2 linked regions of the Flexivirga oryzae genome follow. The protein of the gene in region 1 purifies or fractionates together with the protein of each later gene. This does not show direct contact. Links are inferred from orthologs where the notes say so. Each region holds a gene or a part of one and is shown on either strand. Other genes may lie near its edges. The genes, in order: FHU39_RS15880 and metK.

Region 1 (3,315 bases):
GCTCTCGACGTTCAACGAGATGCGTGCCGACGGATCGACCGACGGCGGCTGCTGGATCTACACCGGCGTCTATGCGGACGGCGTCAACCAGGCCGACCGGCGCAAGCCCGGCCACTCGCAGTCGCCGGTCGCGCCGGAATGGGGTTGGGCCTGGCCGGCCAACCGCCGGATCCTCTACAACCGAGCCTCCGCCGACCCGCAGGGGCGGCCGTGGAGCGAGCGCAAGAAGTACGTCTGGTGGGACGAGGATCTCGGCAAATGGACCGGTGACGATGTGCCCGACTTCCCGGTCGATCGAGCGCCGGACAGCCACCCGGATCCCGCGCTCGGTGGTCCCGCGGCGCTCGCGGGAGACGACGCATTCGTGATGCGTCCCGACGGCAAGGCGTGGCTCTTCGCGCCGAGCGGGCTGGTGGACGGCCCGCTGCCGACGCACTACGAGCCGCAGGAGTCGCCGGTCGCCAACCCGCTGTACCACCAGCAGCAGAACCCGGCCAGACTGGTGTTCCCGCGCAAGGACAACCTCAGTGCGCCGAGCGCGGGTGCCCCCGGATCTGGTGTCTACCCTTACGTTTTCACGACGTATCGGCTCACTGAGCATCACACCGCGGGTGGCATGAGCAGGTGGCTGCCCTACCTCTCGGAACTGCAGCCGGAGATGTTCTGCGAGGTCTCGCCGCAGCTGGCGGCCGAGCGCGGGCTGGAGCACGGCGGGTGGGCCACGATCGTGTCGCCACGCGCGGCGATCGAGGCCAGGGTGCTGGTCACCGAGCGGATGACGCCACTGGTGATCGCAGGCCACACCGTGCACCAGATCGGCCTGCCATACCACTGGGGGGTCGGAAGTGACGCCGTCGTGAGCGGCGACTCGGCCAACGATTTGCTCGGCCTGACGCTGGACCCGAACGTGCTGATCCAGGAGTCGAAGGCGGGTTCGTGCGACATACTGCCCGGACGGAGACCCCAGGGTGACGCGCTACTGCGCTTCATCGCGGAGTTCCAGTCGCGCGCCGGGGCGACCACCGAGACCGACAACGAGCGTATGACGCCGAGGGAGGACGACTGATGGGACAGTTCTCCGGCCCGGCCGATCCCGCGGTCGACGCGCACTGGACGACCCACGAGCACCGCAAGGGGTTCTTCACCGACACGTCGATCTGCATCGGCTGCAAGGCCTGCGAGGTGGCGTGCAAGGAGTGGAACCACAACCCGCGGGACGGTGACCTCGAGATCACCGGCATGTCCTACGACAACACGCAGCAGCTGGGTGCCAGCACCTGGCGGCACGTCGCGTTCATCGAGCAGGACTCCGCGCACATCGAGCAGGCACGCGAATCCGGCCGCAAACTGGTCGATCTCGGGATGCCGACCGTGCGGTCGAGCGACCGCACCACCCAAGATGGCCGAGTAGGCCGGAGCGCTAGCGGAGGCCGTATCGAGGTCTCGGACGCCCCACCATCCGACGTGACTCCTCCCGACACGCCGGAGTTCCGTTGGCTGATGGCCTCCGACGTATGTAAGCACTGCACCCACGCGGGCTGCCTCGACGTCTGCCCGACCGGCGCCCTGTTCCGCAGCGAATTCGGCTCCGTCGTGGTGCAAGCCGACGTCTGCAACGGGTGCGGCACCTGCGTCGCGGGGTGCCCGTTCGGCGTGATCGAGCGGCGTACCGACGGCACGGCCGCCCCCAAGACACGACGTGGCGAGCGCAAGGGCGAACAGCCTGACGTGCCCAACATCGGCATCGCACAGAAGTGCACCCTCTGCTACGACCGGCTGGTCGACGGGGAGCAGCCGGCGTGTGCCAAGACCTGTCCCACGACGTCGATCAAGTTCGGTGATCACGCGGATCTGGTTGACACCGCTCGCGATCGGGTCAAGCAGCTGCACGAGCAGGGACTCACCGAGGCACGACTGTATGGCGCCAACGAGCTCGACGGGGTCGGCGGAACCGGCTCGGTCTTTCTGCTGCTCGACGAGCCCGAGGTCTACGGTCTGCCGCCGGACCCGCGGGTGCCGACCGCGGATCTGCCGGTGATGTTCAAGCGTGCCGGACTGGCTGCGGCAGGGATGCTGGCCGCGGCAGCCGTTGCCTTCCTGGGAGGCCGCTGATGACGACGTCGCCCTACGACGCCTATCGGCCGCCGGAGCAGGGTGGCCGGCGGCGCCGCCTGCGCCGCCCGGGCGGTCGTCGTCGAGGCGGAGGCGGTGCCGACGGCGCGCGCGAGATGCCGATGGTGCCGGACGCCGAATTCACGTCGTACTACGGCAAACCGGTGGTCAAGGCGCCCCCGTGGGGGCCGGAGATCGCGGCATACCTCTTCCTCGGCGGTGTCGCCGGGGGGTCGGGGCTGCTGGCCTACGGTGCGCAGCTCACCGGCCGGAAACTGTTGTGCCGCAACGCTCGCATCGGCGCCATGCTTGCGATCGCGCTGGGTAGCGGGGCGCTGGTGAAGGACCTCGGACGACCCGATCGCTTCTACAACATGCTGCGTACCGTCAAGCTGACCTCGCCGATGAGCCTCGGGTCGTGGATCCTCACGGCGTACAGCGGCGGCATGGGGCTCGCGGCTGCCTCCGAGGTCGACCGGCTCACCGGTGGCCGGCTGCCGCTCGGTCCACTGCGCCGGGTCCTGTCCGCCGTCGAGCCGGCGGCGGGTGTCGCGGGCGCAGTCTTCGGTGCACCGCTCGCCGTCTACACCGCGGTGCTCTTGTCCGACACGGCCAACCCGACCTGGAACGCCGCGCACCGCGACCTGCCGTTCGTCTTCGCCAGTTCGGCCTCACTCGCAGCCGGCGGCCTCGCGATGGTCACCACGCCGACCCGCGAGACAAGGCCCGCACGGGTCCTCGCGGTGCTGGGCGTCGCCGGTGACCTGCTCGCCACGCGTTACATGGAGCGCCGGATGGATCCGGTGGCCGCCGAACCGCTGCACCACGGCCGACCGGGCACCCTCTTGCGGTGGAGCGAGCGGCTGGCGATCGCCGGCGGGGTGGGTGCGCTGCTGCTGGGTCGCAACCGGGTGTGCGCTGCGGTGGCCGGTGCCGCGCTGCTCGGTGCGTCGGCCTGCACCCGTTTCGGGGTGCTCGAGGCCGGGATCAATTCGGCGAAGGACCCGCGCTACACGATCGAACCGCAGCGCCGCCGCCTCGCCGCACGTCGGGCCGCCGGCATCACCGACGACTCGATCACCACCGCCGGCTGACGAACGACCCCCACCCTTCTCGCCCCTCCCCTTCTCGCCCCTCCCCTTCTCGCCGAGAGGCCCAGTAAACGCCCAGAGGCCCAGCAATTCCGGTGTGTTTGGCCGGGTG
Region 2 (3,141 bases), on another replicon or contig:
TGGTCTCCGCCGGCGGCACCCGGGAGCCGATCGACCCGGTGCGTTTCATCGGCAACCGGTCGAGCGGGAAGCAGGGTTACGCGCTGGCTGCCGTCGCCGCGCGGCGCGGTGCGCGCGTCACCCTGGTCAGCGCCAATGCCGCGCTTGCCGTCCCGGACGGTGTCGACCTCGTCGAGGTCGAGACGACCGTCCAGCTGCAGGAGGCCGTGACCGCTGCGGGCAAGGACGCGGACGCGGTCGTCATGGCGGCGGCGCCGGCGGACTACCGCTCTGCGGCATACACCGACCACAAGATCAAGAAGACCGGGAGCGGCGACGACCTCGTGCTGCAACTGGTCGAGAACCCCGACATCGTCAAGGGGCTGGTGGCGGCGCGCGGCGCGGCCACCGCACCGGTCATCGTCAGTTTCGCGGCCGAGACCGGTGACGCCACCGGCTCGGTCATGGACCATGCGCGTGCCAAGTTCGCGCGCAAGGGCAGTGATCTGCAGGTGGTCAACGAGGTCGGGCCGGGTGTGACGTTCGGCCAGGACGAGGCCGTCATACACATCCTGAGCCGTGCGGGCGACGAGACCACGGTGGGTCCGGCCGACAAAGTGACGTTGGCCGCAGCCATCTGGGACGCCGTCGAGCACCAGTTGGAAACCGTCTAAGATCCGAAGCGGTCCTGCGACATCGCCGGGCCAGCCAGCAGCCGCTGCACACGAAGGAGCAACCTGTGGCCCGTCTCTTCACCTCGGAATCCGTGACCGAGGGGCACCCCGACAAGATCTGCGACCAGATCAGCGACTCCATCCTGGACGCCATGCTCGCCGAGGACCCGGGATCCCGGGTCGCGGTCGAGACCATGGTCACCACCGGTCTGGTGCACGTCGCAGGTGAGGTGCGCACCCAGAGCTACGTCCCGATCGCCAAGCTCGTCCGGGACACCATCGTCGACGTCGGGTACGACTCCTCCCTCAAGGGCTTCGACGGCCGCACCTGCGGCGTGTCGATCTCGATCGGCGACCAGTCGGTGGACATCGCCCAGGGCGTCGACACCGCGCACGAGCACCGCACCGAGGGGGGCACCGAGCAGCGTGACTCCCAGGGCGCCGGTGACCAGGGCCTGATGTTCGGGTACGCGTGCTCCGACACCGCCGAGCTGATGCCGCTGCCGATCTTCCTGGCCCACCGCCTCTCCGAGCGGCTGACCAGCGTGCGCAAGAGCGGCGAACTCGCCTACCTGCGCCCGGACGGCAAGACCCAGGTCACCATCGCCTACGACGGTGACAAGGCGGTCCGGCTGGACACCGTGGTGCTGTCCACCCAGCACGCCCCGAACATCTCGCTGGAGGGCATGCTCGAGCCGGACATCGACGAGCACGTGATCCGGCCGGTGCTCGAGGAGCTCGCGGCCAGCGGCAACTCGCTGGACACCTCGGCCTACCGCAAGCTGATCAACCCGACCGGCAAGTTCGAGATCGGTGGCCCGATGGGTGATGCCGGTCTGACCGGCCGCAAGATCATTGTCGACACCTACGGCGGTATGGCGCGCCACGGCGGCGGCGCCTTCTCCGGCAAGGACCCGTCGAAGGTGGACCGCTCGGCGGCATACGCCACCCGGTGGGTGGCCAAGAACGTCGTGGCCGCGGGTCTGGCCGACCGGTGCGAGGTGCAGGTCGCCTACGCGATCGGCAAGGCACAGCCGGTGGGCCTGTATGTCGAGACCTTCGGCACCGAGACCAAGCCGCTGGAGCAGATCGAGAAGGCCATCACCACCGTCTTCGATCTGCGCCCCGCTGCCATCGTCGAGGAGCTGGACCTGCTGCGCCCGATCTACAGGGCGACTGCGGCATACGGTCACTTCGGCCGCACCAAGGCGGACGGCGTCGAGAACGCCTTCACCTGGGAGCGCACCGACAAGGTCGACGCGCTGCGCAGCGCGCTCTAGCCTTCCCGGCCGACAGGCCTACTTATCGCCCAGAGGCTCAGTAGTTCGAGCGGATTCGCCCGGTTTCCGCCCGAATTACTGGGCCTCTGGGTGCGTTTCTGAGCCTGTCGGCGGAATGGGGGAAGGGTGGGGGAGGTGCTGGCCAGCGGCCGGGGGAGGTATGGCGTCGGCGTGTCCGACACGTCGCGTATAAACAGGGGCATGCAGCCGTCCGACGAGCCGCCCGCACCGGCCACTCCCGAGCAGTTGCACCTGCTGCACGCGGCGGCGCCGAGGGTCGTCGCGGAGCGGGTGCGTGCGGAGCCGGACGAGCCTGCGGTGCCGCAGCCGGTCGCGCGCGTGGTGCTCGACGTGTCGCTGGCGCACCTGGACCGGCCGTTCGAATACGCGGTGCCGGCCGACCTCGCTCAGAGCGCCCGTCCCGGGGTGCGGGTGAAGGTGCGCTTCGCCGGCAAGGACGTGTCGGGTTTCGTCGTCGACCGGGTGGACGAACCCGAGCACACCGGCAAGCTGACGCCGCTGCGCCGGGTCGTCAGCCCCGAGCCGGTGCTCACGGCGTCCGTGCTGGCCGCCGCCCGCACGATCGCCGACCACTACGCGGGGCCCCTGGCCGATGTGCTGCGACTCGCGGTGCCACCGCGGCACGCCGCCGCCGAGAAGGCGCTCGACGCCAAACCGGTGACGGAGCCGGCACGGCCCGGCGGCGAGGATTCGACCGCCTGGCAACGCTATCCGGCCGGCGACGCCTTCCTGCGTCGTCTGGCCGCCGGCGACGACCCGGCCGCGTCCTGGCTCGCGGCGCCGACGGTCGATCCCGACCAGGACTGGCCGGCCGCGCTCGCCCACGCCGCCCGCGCAACGCTGCACGGCGGGCGTGGTGCGGTGCTCGTCGTGCCCGACCACCGGGACCTGGACCGGCTCGAGGCGGCGGTGATCGCCGCGCTGGGCGAGGGCCGACACGTGCGGCTGACCGCCGAGCAGGGTCCGCAGGCCCGCTACACCGCCTGGCTGAAGGCACTGCGCGGTCACGTCCGGTGCGTCATCGGCACCCGCGCCGCGGCCTGGGCGCCGGTGCGGGACCTGGGGCTGCTGGCGTGCTGGGACGACGGGGACGACCTACTGGCCGAGCCGCGCTCGCCATACCCGCAGACCCGTGAGGTGCTGCGCGTGCGCGCCGGCCGGGAGCGTGCCGCGCTGCTGCTCGGCGG

The links.
Region 2: the proteins of FHU39_RS15880 (region 1) and metK purify together in Escherichia coli (affinity purification with mass spectrometry; 2 studies listed by BioGRID). This does not show direct contact. The link is inferred for Flexivirga oryzae from one-to-one orthologs.

The regions. Positions count from the first base shown.
Region 1 is NZ_JACHVQ010000002.1:597,643-600,957, reverse strand. The notes cover bases 90-3,088. They hold FHU39_RS15880 (4Fe-4S dicluster domain-containing protein), read left to right. Parts: upstream 90-1,065; coding sequence 1,066-2,112; downstream 2,113-3,088. Other genes in these bases: nrfD (NrfD/PsrC family molybdoenzyme membrane anchor subunit), read left to right, coding at 2,112-3,088. Also shown: more of nrfD, read left to right, coding at 3,089-3,206. UniProt on the Escherichia coli protein: Formate dehydrogenase allows E.coli to use formate as major electron donor during anaerobic respiration, when nitrate is used as electron acceptor.
Region 2 is NZ_JACHVQ010000001.1:1,408,766-1,411,906, forward strand. The notes cover bases 1-2,825. They hold metK (methionine adenosyltransferase), read left to right. Parts: upstream 1-718; coding sequence 719-1,933; downstream 1,934-2,825. Other genes in these bases: coaBC (bifunctional phosphopantothenoylcysteine decarboxylase/phosphopantothenate--cysteine ligase CoaBC), read left to right, coding at 1-653; FHU39_RS06495 (primosomal protein N' family DNA-binding protein), read left to right, coding at 2,135-2,825. Also shown: more of FHU39_RS06495, read left to right, coding at 2,826-3,141. UniProt on the Escherichia coli protein: Catalyzes the formation of S-adenosylmethionine (AdoMet) from methionine and ATP.